DNA from 3 places in the Serratia bockelmannii genome. Region 2 is predicted to be linked to each of the others. Evidence: predicted binding sites of a transcription regulator. Region 2 holds the regulator's gene; each other region holds the start of a gene.

Region 1 (6,916 bases), on a different replicon from region 2:
TATTATTTGTATTTTGTGTATTGTGTATTTTTTTACGCCAGGGGTACGATGACGGCATTCCCCGACAGACCGGAGCCTGACCATGACCCCACTCTCCCCGGACACCGTCCGCCGTATTGAAGACGCCGCCGCGGCCCTCATCGCCGCCGGCACCCCGAACCCGACCAACGAGCAGGTCCGTCAGCACCTCGGCGGCGGCTCGCTGTCCCACATCTCCCCGGTGATGCGCGCGTTCCGCGCCCGCCTGCGCGAACAGCGCGCGGAGCAGGCGCCGGCGCTGCCGGCTGAGCTGGCACAGCTGCTGACCGGCCAGCTGGCCCTGCTGTGGCAGGCGGCCGTGAAACAGGCCGACGCCGACACCCTGGCGGCGCGTGAGCAGGCCGACGCGGATATTGCCCAGGCTGACCAGGCGCGCGACGCCGCGCAGGCGACCGTGGCCCGGCTTGAGAGCGAGCTGGCGGTGCTGCGCGAGGTGGTGGCCGAGCGCGATCGCCTGCTGCAGGAGGTGCGCGCGCTGCGGGATGAGGCGCTGCCGCTGCGCGAGCAGGTGGCCCGGCTGACCGCCACCGGCGAACACCTGGCGGCGCAGCTGCAGGACACGAAAGCGGAGCTGAAGGAGTCCCGGGAGGACGGCCGTAAACTTCAGGCCGAACTGCTGACCCTGGCGCGGGCAGAGCCGAAAGGCGGGAAGGGGACAAAATGAGAGACGATACCCGGACCCAGGTGGAGGCCTTCCGTCGGGCGCTGGCGCTCGCCGCCGGTGAACGTTCCGGTGAACCGGAACCGCGCAGCTGGCATAACTATCTGGCAGACTTTCCGCGCGGCTGCTGTGAGCTTGCCAGCCAGACACTGGTCCGGTACCTGAGAGATCACGACGACAAACTGTTTCCGTATGTCATCGCCCTGCAGTGGATTGAAAATGGTGACATTCACGGTCACGTCTTTGTCGCCCTGGACGGGGACTACATTGACCTGACCCTCGATCAGTTTGACGAGTATGACGACTGGATTGTGGCGGAGCCGATCGCGTCCGGCGGGACGCTGGGCGCCTTCCTGCAGAAGGTTCGCCGTCTGGAAGGCACGATCACCACGCGTGAAGTGACCCTGGATATCATTCCGGGTGACGGCCATCAACTGTATGGCTGGTTGAAGAAGACGGCTGACGATCTGTTGGCGGCGGCAGGCCAGAACGTCAAACCTGAGCCTTTACCGGTACTGGTGTCCAGGGAGATCTTTGCGGAGTACCGCGACGGGTCACCTGCCGGACCGTCCGCTAAAGCCGCTCATGTCCCTGCAATGAAAAAGCGGCCGAAAATGACGCACGAAGGGACAATCACTGAATGCTACAAACCACGCCATGTCAGGCTGCGTGAAACCCGCACTCAGTGGGTCAGTGAGTGTGGACTCCGATTCAGAAAGTCCACCGGCGCTGAGGTCGGAAGCGGCGTCTGGAGTGCAAACCGTCTTGACTTGAAGAGTATCCGGGAACTTCAGCCCGGCGAATAAACGTCAGATATGGCTTGCGGCACAGGGCAAATTACCTGGTGAACAAATGCCTGGTGTGTAGTTAAAGCACCATCACAACAACGTTAATCTGAAACTGCTCATTGTGACCAAGGATGAAGAGCCGTTATGCCGGATTAGCCGGGGTGATTGACGTTTTCGTAGTAATAGCATACTATTATTTACGAGCGAGAAGCCAACTGCATCAGGGTGCTAGAGTTGGTGGAAGGACCCCATAGGATCCCTGAATTCTGTGCTAGGGTGAAACCTCACACCTCCCGCCTGAAGGTGTAAAATAAACAGGCCCAGCTCCCTGAGGCCACCATTGAAAAATGGCGGCTTTTTTATTGCCGTTTATAAAGCAAAGTTCCCTGTCGATGTTTATTGAGGCTTTTCGCGTCAGTGTGCATGAAATTCCAGAGCACTTTTCCTTCCCACGGCGCCACGACAACCAACATCTGCTGTTTCTGCCGGTATGCACCGATAAAAAGAAAGCGTGCCAATCCGTCATCATACATGGTTTCCCACACTTCATAAGGATTAGCCAGCGTATCCAACGCAAGCAACACGTAGCGTTCGCGAGCATCAAGGCGCTTTTCAACGATATGTTCCAATTTATCTCGGAGAATACTGAGCGTACCGATGATTGTTTCTTTGCGGACGATTAACATTTCCGGTTCAGTGAAACCCATGTGCAGTTCCAACAGAGTGACTGCAGCTTCAAGACTGCCTCCGGCTTCAATTTCTGGAGTAGGATCTAACCTGAATTCTCTCTCCAGCTCGCGCAGGTCAGGACGCCCTAAATCCTTGAAAGTAATCAATCCTTTTATTGCTCGCGCCACGCTGCTCCTACCCTTTATCGGCTTAGATAATGGCCCATTTTACCATGTTTTGCGATGTTCGGTTTCGGAGTAGAATCCTACATTGGTAATTATTTGGAGTGCAATGCGTTGCTGGTCACTGCCCGGATAGCCAGTTACACTGAATGGTGATGGATCGCAGAGTCCCTTTAACCATTCGTCAAAACGGGCAGGGCAGACAACGTTGTTAGACAAAACCAAATCCGTTACTACGGATAACACCACCGCAGCACTCAGCCATCTGGCGTTCTGCGCCCTGGCAGCATTGGGGCTCGCCCGCCAGGACGGTATCGCCGGCACGCCCTATGCCGAAAACCTGTTCCTGATCCGCTGGCTGGCCACCGCCCAAAAACAGAAGCGATTTCCCAGAAGCGTCGCCGTGGATATCGCCTGGCTGCTCGAACGCGGCCGCAAACACGGGCCGGCCGGTAAACTGCGCCAGCATCTGGAATACCTGTGGCGCTCCTGCAGCGGCAATCTCGCCGCGCAGTCCGATTTGTTTCGGCTCACTTACGCGACTGAAACCCTGAAAGATCGGGACTGGGACAACTATGTGATGGATGCCCGCGAGTGGCGGTCGGAAACCACCCTCACGCCATCCCAGCACAACGGTTTTTACGTCGAAAAAACGGCGCTCAATGCCGCCTTCTCTCAGGATGGCCATCACCTGCAGCCGGTCTCTTTTCGCATTGTCGGCGATGTCGATACGTTCATTCAGGTCATGGCAGAGTATGGACTGCAGGCCCGCCTTGCAGACAGCAAGCCGACATATCAAACGGTAACACTGGAGCCAGGCGAGCACAGCAACGCGCCAACCTGACATCCCCTACGGTAAAGGATAACCTATGGATACGGTTGAGGAATTAAACGGTACGTATTTCTACAAGGGGTATACCCAGTTGACGCCCCAGCAGCTGTGGTGGCTTATCACCGTCGATGCGCTCCGTGAACATCTGGGGATCAGCGTTGCCGATGCCGTCTTGATCGCATCAGGGCAACCCTGGCTTCCCACGCGCCAAAAGCCGGGGACCGCTACACCAGGCACATCAATCGCCTCGCGACTGTCACGGAAATACCTGGACAAGCCTTTGCCGAAAGGTATCCGTTTACCGACACTGGTGGGTGAAACCCCACAGCGCCTGCACATCAGCTACGTGAATAACTGGGGAAAATTTATCGGCCGCAATGTTCCCTGGCTGGGGTATGCCCTGTCGGCCTGGACCATTTACGCGATCGGCCGCGATGTAAAAGACCGTTTCAACCTCATTGCCCGTCCGGCAGACAGAATTCAGTGGACCTATTTTTGATGATGAAGACGCCCGCGCAAATAGAGCAAGAGATCATTGATTATTACTATGAAAATTTCAGCCCGCGGAAGTATGTCTTCTGGGGCCCGAAAGTGCCGGTAACCCTGGACACACGCTTGCGGGAAGATCTCAAGATTGGGTGGGATGACGGTGACGACGCGATCAACACCTACCTAGCCATATGGCAGGTCGATCCGGCCGGCATGGAATTCACCCATTATTTTGCCCCAGAGTTTTTCGGTTCAAAGGTGCCCGACCAGCCCCTAAAACCGCTCACCATCAGAATGTTGGTCGAGTCGGCGAAAGCCGGACGCTGGTTGTATTAGCCGGATTGGATGTCAACCGCCAGCGTTCTGACACGCTGCCGTAACGTATCTGCCGGCAGTGCGTCGATATCCGGCAACATCGCGGCCAGAGACAGGGCCTGGATGGCCAATTCAATCGCCCTCGGTGGATCAGCATGCTCATAGCGGATGTAGGTACGCATCGAAATCCCAAACTCCTTTGACGCCCGTTCCTGTGTCCATCCCAGCCCCGTTCGCCATAGTTTCAGCTCAAATCCCGTCATCACCGCCCCTAAAACATGTCATTTTGTCATATTACTGCAATGCAGTTTGGCAAACAATGGCGCCAGTAGCAAGTGACGATCACGCCTGGAAACACAACATTTTGTACCTTATTCAGCTGCTTTAGACACAACATCTTGTGTCTGCCGGAGCTGGCTGGCAGATAACGATCCAACCCCTCTGAAATCGTGCTAAGTCGCAACAGTTGAGAGACAGAAAAAAATCCACTTCAAAATGAGCGAGTTGTTCCTCTAATAGCTGAAAGTCGCGCCCTATCGCTTGTCATTCCCCCTCAGATTTATATTATACTGGTTATACATACAGTATAATTATAATAACGCATTCGGTTTCCGACCAGAGGAGAACACTAGATGAGCAACGCATCACGAACCCGCACACCGCAGGACACGGCCACAACACAGGAAAATCGCGCCAAAGCGCTGCAAAGCGCCATCACCGCCATCGAGAAAGCGTTCGGCAAGGGCGCCATCATGCGCCTGGGGGACAACCATGGCATGGCTGTCGAGCGTATCCCGACCGGCTCGCTCGGCCTCGACATCGCACTCGGCGGCGGCCTGCCGGTCGGCCGCATCACCGAAATCTACGGCCCCGAGTCGTCCGGCAAGACCACCGTCGCCCTGTCGGTCATTGCCTGCGCCCAGCGCGCCGGGCTGCAGTGCGCCTTTATCGATGCCGAGCACGCCCTTGATCCGCGTTACGCGCAGCAACTGGGCGTCGATATCGGTGAACTCCTCATCTCCCAGCCCGACACCGGCGAGCAGGCGCTGGAAATCTGTGACGCCCTGGTGCGTTCCGGCGCCGTCGGCGTGGTGGTGGTCGATTCCGTCGCCGCCCTGGTGCCGAAAAACGAGCTGGAAGGCGAGATCGGCGACGCCCAGATGGGGCTGCAGGCCCGCATGATGAGCCAGGCGATGCGCAAGCTGAAGGGCAGCATCAACACCACCCGCACGGTGGTGATCTTCATCAACCAGTTGCGCATGAAGATCGGCGTGATGTTCGGCAATCCCGAAACCACTGCCGGCGGCAACGCCCTCAAGTTCTACGCCTCGGTTCGCCTCGATGTGCGCGGCGCCGGCAACGTCAAGGAAGGGGAGACCATCATCGGGCGAGATACCAAAGTGAAGGTGGTCAAGAACAAGGTCTCGCCGCCGTTCCGCCAGGCACAGTTCCGGCTGCTGTTCGGCGCCGGCATCTTCCGCGAGGGCGAAGTGCTGGATCTGGCCGTCGACGCCAAATATATCCTCAAGACCGGCGCCTGGTACGAATATCAGGGGGATAAAATCGGGCAGGGGCGCGAGAAGGCCGCCGGCTGGTTGCGCGACCGTCCCGACGTGGTGGCCACATTGACCGCGCAGCTGCGCACGCACTACCTGCAGGCGGCGCTGCCGGCCGCGGCTTCAGCCGACGCGGACACGCCCCCGGATGTCGATGCCTGGCAGAGCGCGCCGGAGGCCGTGTGATGCCGGTACGCCTCTATGATGCCGGCGTGCCCTGCGGGTTTCCGTCGCCGGCGCAGGACTACCTCGAGCAGCGCCTGTCGCTGGACGACATCTGCATCCGTCACCCGGAGAGCACCTACCTGGTACGCGCCGAGGGGCAGTCGATGCAGGACGCCGGTATCCTCGACGGCGACCTGCTGGTCGTGGAGTGTTTCTACCGGGCGCAGCACGGCGACATCGTCATCGCCACCGTCGACGGCGAGTTCACCTGCAAGCGCCTGCAGCTGCTGCCCCGACCAATGCTGTTGCCGGCCAATCCGGCCTTTGCGCCCATTCCGCTCGGTGACGACATCGAGACCGTGATCTTCGGCGTGGTGCGCCACGCCATTCACACGCTGTAACCCGGCCCGGTTATCGCCATCTGCCCATTCCGCAAAGCCCGGAGAACCCCGCCATGTTTGCCCTGGTTGACGTCAACAGCTTCTACGCCTCCTGCGAAACCGTCTTTCGCCCCGACCTGCGCGGCCGTCCTGTGGTGGTCCTGTCCAACAACGACTCTTGTGTCGTGGCGCGCAGCCGCGAGGCGAAAGCCTGCGGCATCAAGATGGGGGAGCCCTGGTTCAAAATCGCCCGGGACGCCGAGCGGCAGGGCGTGGTGGCGTTTTCGTCGAATTATGCCTACTACGCCGACATGTCGCATCGGGTGATGGCCATCCTTGCCCAGCTGACGCTGCGACTGGAAGTGTATTCAATCGATGAGGCTTTCTGCGATCTGACCGGTATCCCGGCCGCGCAGCTGGAGTCTCTCGGTCGCCGGCTGCGTGAAGAGGTGCGGCGCCGCACCCACCTGACGGTCGGCGTCGGTATTGCGCCGACCAAGACGCTGGCCAAGCTGGCCAACTACGCCGCCAAGACCTGGCACAAGACCGGCGGCGTGGTCGACCTGAGTTCGCCGGCGCGCCAGCGACGCCTGATGGCGCACGTGCCGGTAGAGGAAGTGTGGGGCGTTGGCCGGCGTATTGCCCGCCGGCTGGCAACGATGGGGATCAGCACAGCGCTGCAGCTGGCCGACATGCCGGCGGCCGCGGCGCGCCGTCATTTCTCGGTGGTGCTCGAGCGCACGGTGCGCGAGCTGAACGGCATCGCCTGCCTGGGCCTGGAGGAATTTGCGGCGGCGAAAGAGCAAATCGTCTGCTCCCGCTCATTCGGCGACAAGCCCA
Region 2 (6,916 bases):
CAGGGTATCTACGCGCGTAGATAACACAACGCGAGGAAGCTGAAACTTTGCGGGCGATCACAGAATCGTCAGCGCGCCGGGAAATGAAGATAGAGAAGGCGGATGGCAAAAAGATGACAGAACCCCGGTTTTTCCGGCCGATAGGCCTGCCGTTTTCGCCACGAATCAGCCTGCCGCTTTCGCATTTCTGCGCTACAATGGGGGCCTGTTAACAGTTTGTATCGCCTGGCGCGCCACACCGGCCGCGGTTCAGGCGAGGAGTAAAACAATGTCTGGCATCAGGGATTCCATCCTGCCGCCGCTGGAGTGGTTGTCCGAACAGGATCCTCCGGCGCCCGCCGCCGTCAGCGACTGGCTGATGGAGTTAGGCTCCATGACCCGCCGATTTGAACGCCATTGCGCCCAGGTGCGCGTCGAACCGCAGCGCGAATGCTTCGTCACGCGCGAGGCGCTGGGCGACGAGGCGAACCACCTGCCCGACAGCCCGCGCTACTGGCTGCGCGAAGTGGTGCTGCTGGGCGACGACCAGCCCTGGCTGCTTGGGCGCACGGTGATCCCGGAACATACGCTGACCGGCCCCGATCAGGCGTTGGTGGATCTGGGCACGCTGCCGCTCGGGCGCTATCTGTTCAGCAGCGGCGATCTGACCCGCGACTATATCCATATCGGCCGGCAGGACGCGCTGTGGGCGCGTCGTTCACGGCTGCGGCTGGCGGGCAAGCCGCTGTTGCTGACCGAACTGTTTTTACCGGCTTCGCCGCTGTATTCAGCGGTCCCCGCATAAAGAGAGGAGAGCAAGACGTTGGAGGGAAGCGTGACTCAAAGTAAATGGCGGGCTTACAGCCATTTGATGCGCATTGATAAACCGATCGGCACGCTGTTGCTGTTGTGGCCGACGCTGTGGGCGCTGTGGCTGGCCGGGAAAGGCGTGCCGCCGCTCTCGATTCTGGTGGTGTTCGTGCTCGGCGTGTTCCTGATGCGCGCCGCCGGCTGCGTGGTGAATGACTACGCCGATCGCGCGGTGGACGGCTACGTAAAGCGCACCGCCGGGCGGCCGATGCCGAGCGGTCGGGTGAGCGCGAAAGAGGCCAAGGTGCTATTCGTGGTGCTGGTGCTGATCTCCTTCTGCCTGGTATTGACGCTGAACGCTATGACCATCTGGCTGTCGCTGGCGGCGCTGGCGCTAGCCTGGGTGTATCCGTTTATGAAGCGGGTGACCAACCTGCCGCAGTTCGTGCTGGGTGCCGCGTTCGGCTGGGGCATTCCGATGGGCTATGCGGCGGTCAGCGAATCGCTGCCGCTCAGCTGCTGGCTGCTGCTGCTGGCCAACATCTGCTGGACGGTGGCCTACGACACGCTGTATGCGATGGTCGACCGCGACGATGACCTGAAGATCGGTATCAAATCTACCGCTATCCTGTTCGGGCGCTATGACAAGCTGATCGTCGGGTTGCTGCAGTTCGCGACGCTGCTGCTGCTGGTGTGGGTCGGTTATCTGGCGCAGCTCGGCGGCGCGTTTTACTGGTCGCTGTTGCTGGCGGGCGCGCTGTTCATTCACCAGCAAAAGCAGATCGCCGGGCGTGAGCGCGAAGCCTGCTTCAAGGCCTTCCTGCAGAACAACTATGTCGGGCTGGTGGTGTTTATCGGCATCGCGCTGAGTTATCTGCCTGCGTAACGGTTTCCTGCAGCAAGAAAAAAGGCACCTCTCGGGGTGCCTTTTGTGTTTCCGCGCCGGACGAAATCACTCGTCTTGCTCTTCTTGCGCATCGGTTTGCGGCAGAGCGTTGGTCTCTTCCGGCATGTTGACGCTTTCGATGGTCAGCTTGATTTCCGGTGTGATCAGATCGCTCAGCATGTTGTACACCTCGAGGGTGTGCTCGCGGATCGCATCGCCGCTGTCGTTGATATAGCCTTCTTCGCGCAGCGTCGCCACCAGGGTGGAGAATACCGCTTTATCGAAGAACTCCGGCGCGTTGATGCCGTGCAGCACCGACAGACGCTGCGCCATGATGCGGCTTTCTTTCTCCAGCGCGCCGCGGTTGATGCTCGGGTTAGCGCTGAGGATCGACATAGTGATGGCGTAGCGTTGCAGGGTTTCGCGCACCCCGGCGGCCAGCAGCTGCAGCGGGCGAATGCGCGCCGGGTTCAGCACCAGCTCGTCGCCTTTGTCGCAGATAAGCTGTTGGCGGATCAGCTCGTCGATCATCGGCCGCAGCACGTCCGGCAGCTGTTCCTTGTCGTTATGCAGGAACAGCTCGGCTTTCAGCATCGGGTAGATCATGCCGATCTGGCGCAGCAGTTCGGCGCGCGATACCCGGCGATGATGCATGACGATGCTGGCGATCAGCGACGGCAACACCAGCAGGTGGTGGATGTTGTTGCGGTAATAGGTCATCAGCACCGCCTGCTCGCGCGGCAGGATGATGATGTCGCCGATGTTGTCCTTTTCCACCTCGAACTTGTTCATGTTCAGCGCGTGATCCAGCAGCTCGTCCGGCGTCTGCGTCGGTACGGTGACATCATGGGCGTAAGGCGCGTTGCGCATCAGCTGCAGGTAACACTCGAGCTGCTCGAGCAGCTGTTCGCGGGTCAGCGAACGCTGGCGCGAGGCCAGCAGCGCGGTGGAACACAGGTTCATGGCGTTGGCCGCGGCGGCGTTGTTGATGCGCACCATGATCTGGCCGGCCAGATCGTTGACCGTCGGCGTCAGCCAGCTTGGGCGTTGAGCTTCGATCGGATCGATCGACTCGCGCCACTGCGGCACGTGCTGGTTGAGGTAAGCGGTCAACGGCAGCGGTTCGCCGAAGTTGACGTAACCCTGGCCCAGATTGCGCAGCTTGCGCAGGCCGCGCAGCATCTGCAGCAGGCTCTCTTTTTCCTTGGTGGCGCCGCGCAGCTCTTTGGCGTAGGTGCCCACTTCCATCACATGCTCGTAGCCGATGTAGATCGGCACCAGCGTGATCGGACGGGCGCCGCCGCGCAGCATCGCCTGGATGGTCATCGACAGGGTGCCGGTTTTCGGTTCCAGTAGACGCCCGGTGCGGGAACGGCCGCCTTCCACGAAATATTCCACCGAGTAACCGCGAGTGAACAGCTCGCCGAGGTATTCGCGGAACACCGTCGAGTACAGCTTGTTGCCTTTAAAGGTGCGGCGGATGAAGAACGCGCCCAGGCGACGGAAGATCGGGCCGGCCGGCCAGAAGTTGAGGTTGATGCCCGCAGCGATGTGCGGCGGCACCAGGCCCTGGTGATACAGCACGTAGGACAGCAGCAGATAGTCCATGTGACTGCGGTGGCAGGGCACGTAGACGATCTCGTGGCCGTCCTGCGCCAGCTGGCGCACGCGCTCGGCGTTGGTGACGTTGATGCCCTGATACAGCCGGTTCCAGGTCCAGCTCAGCACGCGGTCGGACAGACGCACGGTTTCGTAGGAGAAATCGGCGGCGATCTCTTCCATCAGCGCGATGGCGTTCTGCTGGGCCTTCTCGTGCGAGATCTTCTTGCTGCGCGCTTCGTCCTCGACCGCTTTTTCGATCGCTTTGGACGCCAACAGCTTGTTGAACAGGTCCTGACGGGCCGGCAGGCTCGGGCCTACCGCGGCCAGGCGCTGACGCGAGAAGTGCATGCGCGCCACGCGCGCCAGTTTCTGCGCGATGGTTTTATCCGTGCCGTGTTCGGTAGCCATGCGGCGCAGCGAAACGGTGTTGGAGAAGCGCACGAAGCTGTCGCGGCCGAGCCACAGCACGGCGAAGAATTTTTGCACGCCGTTCAACAGACGCAGGTGCGGCGTGCCGTGGCCTTCGCGGCCCGGCGAGCGGCCGAACATGACCGAAACCGGCAGCATCTGAATGTCGAGATCGGGATTGCTGCGATGCAGATCCAGGTAGTCGTGGAACAGCTTTACCGACTCTTCTTTCGGGGTGTAGTAGCGGAACACGCGCGGGCCGTCGTGAATGAACACGTAGCTCGGCAGCACGGTGCCGTCGATCTCCAGCGCGTTGAGCGGATCGGGCAGATCCTGCGCCAGGCACTGGGTGCGCAGCGTCAGCAAATCCGCCTTGGAATTGTAAGGTAAAACATACAAAATCGGCCGTGAGGGATCCAACCCTAGCTCGGTGACCGGATCTGAAGGGATGACCTTACTTCTTACCAACAATTTAAGTGGTAAATTCAATATTTTATAATAAATTTTACGCCAACCTGACATAACAACGTGAAGCCTCTTGTTAGCAATGCGCCGCAAGCATACCAGAAACCGGGTAGCAGATCTGTGGTGTTCGAAAACCGAGAGCCGTCAGCGCGGACTGTTCTAGACTCTTTTTATTATGACCGACCTCTGAGAAAGGCACGAAAACATGGCAAACCAAGCAACCGGATTGACCCGCATCATTAAGGCCGCCGGCTATTCTTATAAAGGGCTTTCCGCCGCCTGGCAACACGAGGCGGCGTTCCGCCAGGAACTGGTGGTGACCCTCCTGGCTATCATACTGGCTGTCTGGCTGGACGTGGGTGCGATAGCGCGCATTTTATTGATCGGATCGGTGGCGCTGGTGATGATCGTCGAGATCCTGAACAGCGCGATCGAGGCGGTGGTGGATCGCATCGGCAGCGAACACCATGAGCTGTCCGGGCGGGCCAAGGACATGGGATCGGCGGCGGTGTCGCTGGCGATCGTGCTGGCGCTGTTCGTTTGGGGCACGGTCTTGTGGCAGCATTTTGGCTGACGAAAGTCGCCTACTGACTGATTTTTATTTATTCTTCGGTTCCCAATCCGCGCTTACCTGTATATACTCACAGCAAGACTGTATAAACAAACAGGGGGCGGAATGAAAGCACTAACTACCAGACAGCAAGAGGTCTACGATCTGATTCGCGATCATATTTCGCAAACGGGCATGCCGCCAACGCGTGCCGAGATCGCGATGCGTCTGGGGTTCCGTTCGCCTAACGCCGCCGAAGAGCACCTGAAGGCGCTGGCACGCAAAGGCGTGATCGAAATCGTCTCCGGTGCGTCGCGCGGTATCCGCCTGCTGATGGAAGAAGAAGAAGGGCTGCCGCTGATCGGCCGCGTCGCCGCCGGCGAGCCGCTGCTGGCGCAGCAGCACATCGAAGGGCACTACCAGGTGGATCCTTCCCTGTTTAAACCGAGCGCCGATTTCCTGTTGCGGGTGAACGGCATGTCGATGCGCGACATCGGCATTCTGGACGGCGATCTGCTGGCGGTGCACAAAACGCAAGACGTGCGCAACGGCCAGGTCGTGGTCGCGCGCATCGAAGACGAAGTGACGGTCAAGCGCTTGAAAAAGCACGGTAACGTGGTTGAGCTGCTGCCGGAGAACAATGAATTCCAACCGATCGTGGTCGATCTGCGCCAGCAGAATTTCACGATCGAAGGGCTGGCGGTCGGCGTGATCCGCAACGGCGACTGGATTTAATCGCCGCGCCATCACCGCCGCTCCCTGTATCAATCGCCCCTGTTTTGGGGCGTTTTTGTTTCTGACCTCGCCCTTCGTCACTCTGTCACAGGAACATCCCATCATGCGCCTGATTTCCGCCTTCACCAGCGACACCGATAAAGCCCTGTGGCGCCTCGCCCTGCCGATGATTTTCTCCAATATCACCGTGCCGCTGCTCGGGCTGGTGGACACCGCGGTGATCGGCCACCTCGACAGCCCGATCTATTTGGGAGGCGTGGCGATCGGCGCGGTGGCGACCAGCTTCCTGTTCATGCTGCTGCTGTTCCTGCGCATGAGCACCACCGGCCTCGCGGCGCAGGCGCTGGGAGCGAAGAACCCGCAGGCGCTGGCACGCGCCTTTATGCAACCGCTGCTGCTGGCGTTGTTGGCCGGGGGGGCGATCGTCCTGTTGCGCTACCCGCTGATTGAACTGGCGCTGCGGATCGTCGGCGGCGATGGCGAGGTGCTGGAGCAGGCGCGGCGTTTTCTTGAGATCCGCTGGTTGAGCGCACCGGCGGCGCTGGCCAACCTGGTGCTGCTGGGCTGGCTGCTCGGCGTGCAGTACGTGCGTGCGCCGGTGATCCTGCTGATCGTCGGCAACCTGCTGAACATCGTGCTGGATATCTGGCTGGTGATGGGCCTGGGCTGGAACGTACGAGGGGCGGCGGCGGCCACCGCCATCGCCGAATATGCCACGCTATTGCTCGGCCTGTGGCTGGCGTGGCGAGTGATGCGTCTGCGCGGTATTACCCTGGCGATGCTGCGTCAGGCCTGGCGTGGCGATCTGCGCCGCCTGCTGGCGCTCAATCGCGACATCATGTTGCGCTCATTGCTGCTGCAGCTGTGTTTTGCGTCGCTGACCATTTTCGGCGCTCGCCTGGGGAGCGATGTGGTGGCGGTTAACGCGGTGTTGATGAACCTGCTGACGTTTACCGCCTATGCGCTCGACGGCTTCGCTTATGCGGTGGAGGCCCATTCCGGCCACGCCTACGGTGCCCGGGACGGCAGCCAACTGCGTAAGGTGTGGCACGCGGCCTGCAGGCAGGCTGGGCTGGTCGCGTTGGCTTTCGGCCTGGCGTATGCCGTTACCGGCCAGCAGATCGTGGCGGCGTTGACCTCCTTGCCGGAGCTGCGTGCGTTGGCCGCCCACTATTTACCGTGGCAGGTTATTCTGCCGCTGGTCGGGGTGTGGTGCTATTTGCTGGACGGCATGTTTATCGGTGCCACGCGCGGCGCCGAGATGCGTAACAGTATGGCGGTGGCCGCGGCAGGATATGGTCTGACGCTGTTCAGCGTGCCGCTGCTAGGCAACCACGGGCTCTGGCTGGCGCTGGCGGTGTTTCTGACGTTGCGTGGCGTGGCGCTGGGTTGGATTTGGCACCGTCATCAGGTGCGCGGCAGCTGGTTTGCTGCACGTTAGACCGGACGCTTTGTTGGGTTAATTATTAATTTATCTTATG
Region 3 (6,916 bases), 2.2 Mb from region 2:
GTCGCCCGGCCAGTTTTCCACTTCGGTGGTGGTGGTCAGCTGGCCGCCTTGCTCCAGACCGGTGATCAGCACCGGGCTCAGGTTGGCGCGCGCCGCGTAGACGGCGGCGGTGTAACCGGCCGGGCCGGAGCCCAGAATCAGTAATTTGCTATGTTTAGCCGTGCCCATGAATAACCTCTTTATTCCACAATGGCGGACAATGAAGCCGATTGTAGGGAAAATGGCGCATTAAAAAAAGCGCCGGGCGACGTTGTTAACGATTTGTATGATAGTTGTCGCCTATTAATGCGCCCGCTGTCGGCAAATCGTACGCCGAACGCAGAAATTTACCTTATCAAAGCCGCATTCGGCTACCGAATCGCCAACCGCGCAAAAACGGCGCATTCTGCGACTTCAGCCGCTCCCTACCGGGGTTTATCTGCCAGCGATTCATAACCAAAAATGGGATGCAGACTTTTCATGACGGTACGTTGTTCTGATTTTGCTTCTTTTACTTTGACAATCCGCTGCGCATTTGCGAAAACATCATAGGAAGAAGAAATTATCCCCGTAACACCAGCAAATCGTACGTATTTGCGCCGCGAGGCGGCAATGCGCGGTGGATGTGCGGAGCAGGGCGCGCAAGCGTTTGCTGATTTTTTCTCGACCTAAACGTCGTTGCCGGCGTCGCGCGGGGTTGGACAGACAGGCTGCGCGGCGTGGAATGATGGTAGTGAAGAAGCACATGACAGGCATCGGGTCTTCGCTTGGAACGAACCCTTACACATTGACGTTGGCTAGGGTGTGGCAAGTGCACGGAAGAAAATAAGAGAGACAATAATAATGGCAGACAACAAGAAACGCCCGGGTAAAGATCTCGACCGTATCGACCGCAACATCCTGAATGAGCTGCAGAAGGATGGGCGTATTTCGAACGTCGAGCTTTCGAAGCGCGTGGGGTTATCCCCGACACCATGTTTAGAACGCGTGCGCCGTCTCGAGCGCCAGGGTTTCATTCATGGCTATACCGCATTGCTTAACCCGCATTATCTGGATGCGTCCCTGCTGGTTTTCGTGGAGATCACGCTGAACCGTGGCGCGCCGGATGTGTTTGAGCAATTCAACTCGGCAGTGCAGAAGCTTGAAGAGATTCAGGAGTGTCATCTGGTTTCCGGTGATTTCGACTACCTGTTGAAAACCCGCGTACCGGACATGTCGGCGTACCGCAAACTGCTGGGCGAAACCTTGCTGCGTTTGCCGGGGGTTAACGACACCCGTACCTACGTAGTGATGGAAGAAGTGAAACAGAGTAACCGTCTGGTTATCAAAACACGGTAAGGTGCAGGTGCAAAACCTGATTAAATTGGTTACACTCCTGTTTATTCATACAGTTTCGGCGCCGGGAAAGCTTCTCGGCGCTGTTGCTATGTCAGCTAACAGGAACCTGGAGAGCCTTTCTTGAGCCAGGAATATACAGAAGATAAAGAAGTTACCCTGAAAAGACTCAGCAGTGGCCGGCGTTTGCTGGAGGCTGCGCTTATCGTGGTAGCGATTTTTGCCGTTTACCTCATGGCTGCGTTGGTCAGTTTCAATCCGTCTGACCCAAGCTGGTCGCAGACCGCGTGGCATGAGCCGATTCACAATTTGGGCGGCGGTGTTGGGGCCTGGTTGGCCGACACGCTGTTCTTCACCTTCGGGGTGCTCGCCTACGCGATACCGCCGATCATGCTGATCCTGTGCTGGGCAGCCTATCGCCAACGCGGCAACAAAGACTACGTCGACTATTTCGCGCTCTCCCTGCGCCTGATCGGTACCTTGGCGTTAGTGCTTACCTCCTGCGGGTTGGCGGCGCTGAACGTTGACGATCTCTATTACTTCGCTTCCGGCGGCGTGATCGGCAGCCTGCTGAGCAACGCCATGTTGCCGTGGTTCAACGGCATCGGCGCTACGCTGGCGCTGCTGTGCGTGTGGGCTGCGGGGCTGACGCTGTTTACCGGCTGGTCCTGGCTGGTGATCGCCGAGAAGATCGGCGGTGCGGTGTTGGGCGTCGCGACGGTGATGACCAATCGCTCACGCCGCGAAGATCGCTATTTCGAGGATGACGAGCGTTACGTTGACGACGAGCCTGAGCAGGTAGGGAAGGGCGCCGCTGCAGCGGTTGCGGCGACCGCCGCCGGAGCCGCGGCTGCCGATGACGACGTGCTGTTCTCCGCACCCTCGGTCACCGAAAGCGCCAAAGAGGCGGGGGAAGACGCCGCCGATCCGTTGCTCAGCGGCCTGCGAGCCGACGATAGTGAGGTTGAAGCCGACGCCGCGCCAATCGCGCCGGCGGCTTCGCCTGCACCAGCGGTGAAGGCAGAGATCCACGAGCCCGTTGCCGCGCCGATCGCCACACAGGCGCCGTCGGTAACGGTGGCGCCGGCCGCGCCGGCCTCGGTCAATCAGCACCCGGTGAGCACCCCGGCGCAAGACGCCACGCCGCCGCTGTATTCCTTCGAAATCCCGGAAGAAACACCAGCGCCTAAGGCGACGCGCCCTGTCGATCCTTATCAGGATGACGATGAGCCGCGCCTGGGCAATTGGCAAGAGCCGGCCCCGCAGCCGACAGCGCGTTCTCCCTTTGATTTTACCGCCGCGCAGCGCGACAGTGCCGACGTCAGCGGAGCAGGTGGTTTCAGCGCCACCGGCGCCAAGCCACAACTGGATACGGCAGCCGCTGCCGCTGCGGGCGCCGCGGCGGCGACCTTTATGCCGGCCTTCACGGCGACCAGCGACGGCAATTCTCAGGTTAAACAGGGTATCGGCCCTGAGTTGCCGCGGCCGAATCCGGTGCGTATTCCGACCCGTCGTGAGCTGGCTTCCTACGGCATCAAGCTGCCTTCGCAGCGTGCTGCCGAACAGGAACAGCGCCAGGCGGAGCCTCAACAGCCGACGGCGATAAATCCGCAGGAAGAAGAGGCGCAGCAAGAAGCCGCGCTGCGCCAGGCGTTCGCCGAACAGCAAAGCCAGCGCTATGGCGAAAGCTACGCGCCGGAGCAGGATGATGAACAGGCTCAGCAGGAAGCCGAGCTGAGTAAAGCGTTCGCCGAACAACAGAACCAACGTTACGGTGAAGTCCAACAGGACGATGAAGAGGCGCGGCAAGAGGCTGCGCTGCGTCAGGCTTTCGCCGAGCAGCAGCAGGCGCGTTATGGTCAGCAAGAGACTGCCCCGCAGGCGCCGGCCGCCAGCCCGGTCGATACCCGTAATGCTTTCAGCTTCTCGCCGATGGCGGATTTAGTGGACGATGGCCCGAGCGAGCCGATGTTCACGCTGTCCCCACAGCTTGAAGAGCGCATTGAACAGCAAAGCGAGCAAGAGGACGACGTGCCGTTTGGCCAGTTTGAGCCTGCGGCGCCGGCTGCCCAGCAACCGCATGCGCAGCCGCAACAATACCAACAGCCGCAGCAGCAATCTTATCAGCAGCCGCAGCAACAACAGCAGTATCAACAGCCGTCGCAGCAGCAATATCAGCAGCCACAGCAACCGGTTCAGCAGCAGCCTCAGCAAGCTCCGGCTGAGCCGCACCCGGCGATGGACAGCCTGATTCACCCGTTCCTGATGCGCAACGATCAGCCGCTGCAGAAGCCGACCACGCCGCTGCCGACGCTGGATCTGCTGACCGAAGCGCCGAAAGAGGTGGAGCCGGTCGACTCCTTCGCGCTGGAACAGAAAGCGCGCTTGGTGGAGGCCAGTTTGGCCGATTACCGCGTAAAAGCCGACGTGGTGGATATCCTGCCGGGGCCGGTCATCACCCGCTTCGAGCTGGATCTGGCGCCGGGCGTTAAAGCGGCGCGCATTTCCAACCTGTCGCGCGATCTGGCGCGCTCGCTGTCGACTTCGGCGGTGCGCGTGGTGGAAGTGATCCCCGGTAAGCCTTATGTCGGTCTGGAGCTGCCGAACGCCAAGCGTCAAACGGTGTACCTGCGCGAAGTGCTGGACTGCCCGGCCTTCCGCGACAACCCGTCGCCGCTGTCCATCGTATTGGGTAAGGACATCTCCGGCGAACCGGTGGTGGCCGATCTGGGCAAAATGCCGCACTTGCTGGTCGCCGGTACCACCGGTTCCGGTAAGTCGGTCGGGGTCAACGCCATGATCCTGAGCATCCTGTATAAAGCCACGCCGAAAGAAGTGCGCTTTATCATGATCGACCCGAAAATGCTGGAGCTGTCGGTTTACGAAGGTATTCCGCACCTGTTGACCGATGTGGTCACCGACATGAAAGACGCCGCCAACGCGCTGCGCTGGTGCGTGGGTGAGATGGAACGCCGCTACAAACTGATGTCTGCCCTGGGCGTGCGTAACCTGGCCGGCTACAACGAGCGTGTCGATCAGGCCGAAGCGATGGGGCGTCCGATCCCGGATCCGTTCTGGAAACCGACCGACAGCATGGACATCACGCCGCCGGTGTTGGAGAAGGAGCCGTACATCGTGGTGATGGTCGACGAATTCGCCGACCTGATCATGACGGTTGGCAAGAAGGTTGAAGAGTTGATCGCTCGCCTGGCGCAAAAAGCGCGTGCGGCGGGTATCCACCTGGTGCTGGCGACCCAGCGTCCTTCGGTAGATGTGATCACAGGTCTGATCAAGGCCAACATTCCGACGCGTATCGCCTTTACCGTGTCGAGCAAGATCGACTCCCGCACCATCCTCGATCAGGGGGGGGCCGAGTCCTTGCTGGGTATGGGTGACATGCTCTATCTGGCGCCGAACTCCTCGATCCCGGTGCGTGTACATGGCGCATTCGTGCGCGATCAGGAAGTGCACGCGGTGGTCAAGGATTGGAAAGCGCGCGAGCGGCCCCAATATAAAGAGGGCATTCTCAGCGGCGGCGAAGATGGCGAGGGCGGTGCCGGTGGCGGGATGGACGGCGACGAAGAGCTGGATCCGTTGTTTGACCAGGCGGTGGATTTCGTGGTGGATAAACGCCGCGCCTCCATCTCCGGCGTACAGCGCCAGTTCCGCATCGGCTATAACCGTGCCGCGCGCATCATCGAACAGATGGAGGCGCAGGGCATCGTCAGCGAGCAGGGGCACAACGGCAACCGCGAGGTGCTGGCGCCGCCGCGGCACGATTGATGGTCGCTTAGCCATTGCAATTCAATAAGAAAGGGCCGCTTAAGCGGCCCTTGTGCAAAGAAGCGTAAACCCGTTTCTTCTCGGAACATTGGCCTACCGGCCGATCGCCGGCTTCAGGTAAAGTAACGGAGTAAAGGGTTGATTGACCCGCACGGCGTCGCCCTGCGGTTAACGCATTTCATAAGGTATCTGGAATAATGAAAAAACTGTTAGTTGCCTGCTGTCTGCTTTCGGGATTCGCTTCTACCTCCGTGCTGGCCGATGCCGCACAGGATCTGCAAAGTCGCCTGGCGAAGGTGAACAGTTTCCACGCCAGCTTCTCGCAAACCGTGACCAGCGCTGAAGGCGCCGCGGTGCAACAGGGTGAAGGCGAGCTGTGGGTGAAGCGGCCGAACCTGTTCAACTGGCACATGACGTCACCCGATGAGAGCGTGCTGGTTTCCGATGGCCAGACCCTGTGGTTCTACAACCCGTTCGTCGAGCAGGTGACGGCGACCTGGCTGAAGAACGCCACCGGCAATACGCCGTTTATGCTGATTACCCGCAATAACGCCAGCGACTGGAAGCAGTACAACGTGAAGCAAAAGGGCGATGATTTCGAGCTGACGCCGAAATCCGCCAGCGGCAACCTGAAGCAATTCGCCATCAGCGTGACCAACAGCGGCACCATCCGCAGCTTTGCCGCGGTGGAGCAGGATGGCCAGCGTAGTGCTTATACGCTGAAAAGCCAGCAGAACGTTGCCGCCGATCCGGCCAAATTCAAATTTACCCCGCCGAAGGGGGTGACGCTGGACGACCAGCGCCAGTGAGGTGCAAGTGAGTAATAATCTGTCGCTCGATTTTTCCCAGAACGAGTTCCAGCCGCTGGCCGCGCGTATGCGCCCGACCACGCTGGCGCAGTATATCGGCCAGCAGCACCTGCTGGCCGCCGGCAAGCCGCTGCCGCGCGCCATCGAGGCCGGGCAGCTGCACTCGATGATTTTATGGGGGCCGCCGGGCACCGGGAAGACGACGCTGGCAGAGCTGATCGGCCGTTACGGTCAGGCGGATGTCGAACGGATCTCCGCCGTGACCTCCGGCATCAAGGAGATCCGCGAGGCGATCGAGCGGGCGCGGCAAAATCGCGACGCCGGCCGCCGCACCATCCTGTTCGTCGACGAAGTGCACCGCTTCAATAAGAGCCAGCAGGACGCTTTCCTGCCGCACATCGAAGACGGCACCATCACCTTTATCGGCGCCACTACCGAAAATCCGTCGTTCGAGCTGAACTCGGCGCTGTTGTCCCGCGCCCGCGTTTACCTGCTGAAGGCGCTGACCGCCGAAGATATCGGCCAGGTGCTGGATCAGGCGATGAGCGACAAGGCGCGCGGCTTTGGCAATCAGAACGTCGAGCTGCCCGCGGAAACGCGCCGCCTGCTGTCGGAGTTGGTGGGCGGCGATGCGCGCCGGGCGCTGAACAGCCTGGAAATGATGGCAGACATGGCGGAGCTCGACGCCAAAGGCGTGCGGGTGCTGACGCCGGAGCTGCTCAAGGAGGTGTCGGGCGAGCGCAGTGCGCGCTTCGACAACAAGGGCGACCGTTATTACGACCTGATTTCCGCGTTGCATAAATCAGTGCGCGGTTCGGCGCCGGACGCCGCGCTGTACTGGTATGCGCGTATCATTACCGCCGGCGGCGATCCGCTCTATGTGGCGCGCCGTCTGTTGGCGATTGCCTCTGAAGACGTGGGCAACGCCGATCCGCGCGGCATGCAGGTGGCGATCGCCGCCTGGGATTGTTTCACCCGCGTGGGGCCAGCAGAGGGCGAGCGCGCCATCG

The links. The regulator LexA, encoded in region 2, represses DNA repair genes until DNA is damaged. The targets are predictions, from matches to a motif close to TNCTGTATGTACATACAGNA.
Region 1: the regulator LexA is predicted to act here: its motif matches at 4,543-4,562, upstream of recA (recombinase RecA).
Region 3: the regulator LexA is predicted to act here: its motif matches at 1,353-1,372, upstream of ACSJLU_RS08430 (DNA translocase FtsK 4TM domain-containing protein).

Annotation. Positions count from the first base shown of each region.
Region 1 is NZ_CP196513.1:3,519-10,434, reverse strand. It holds gene ACSJLU_RS24795 (DNA-binding protein) at 83-703, shown strand; gene ACSJLU_RS24790 (hypothetical protein) at 700-1,506, shown strand; gene ACSJLU_RS24785 (PBECR2 nuclease fold domain-containing protein) at 1,848-2,345, opposite strand; gene ACSJLU_RS24780 (DUF2913 family protein) at 2,548-3,183, shown strand; gene ACSJLU_RS24775 (STM2901 family protein) at 3,209-3,670, shown strand; gene ACSJLU_RS24770 (DUF1493 family protein) at 3,670-3,996, shown strand; gene ACSJLU_RS24765 (hypothetical protein) at 3,993-4,157, opposite strand; gene recA (recombinase RecA) at 4,608-5,717, shown strand; gene umuD (translesion error-prone DNA polymerase V autoproteolytic subunit) at 5,717-6,097, shown strand; gene umuC (translesion error-prone DNA polymerase V subunit UmuC) at 6,151-6,916, shown strand, end outside.
Region 2 is NZ_CP196512.1:4,731,537-4,738,452, reverse strand. It holds gene ubiC (chorismate lyase) at 269-784, shown strand; gene ubiA (4-hydroxybenzoate octaprenyltransferase) at 803-1,675, shown strand; gene plsB (glycerol-3-phosphate 1-O-acyltransferase PlsB) at 1,742-4,207, opposite strand; gene ACSJLU_RS22495 (diacylglycerol kinase) at 4,356-4,724, shown strand; gene lexA (transcriptional repressor LexA) at 4,827-5,435, shown strand; gene dinF (MATE family efflux transporter DinF) at 5,539-6,876, shown strand.
Region 3 is NZ_CP196512.1:1,754,314-1,761,229, forward strand. It holds gene trxB (thioredoxin-disulfide reductase) at 1-168, opposite strand, end outside; gene lrp (leucine-responsive transcriptional regulator Lrp) at 823-1,317, shown strand; gene ACSJLU_RS08430 (DNA translocase FtsK 4TM domain-containing protein) at 1,438-5,097, shown strand; gene lolA (outer membrane lipoprotein chaperone LolA) at 5,295-5,906, shown strand; gene ACSJLU_RS08440 (replication-associated recombination protein A) at 5,974-6,916, shown strand, end outside.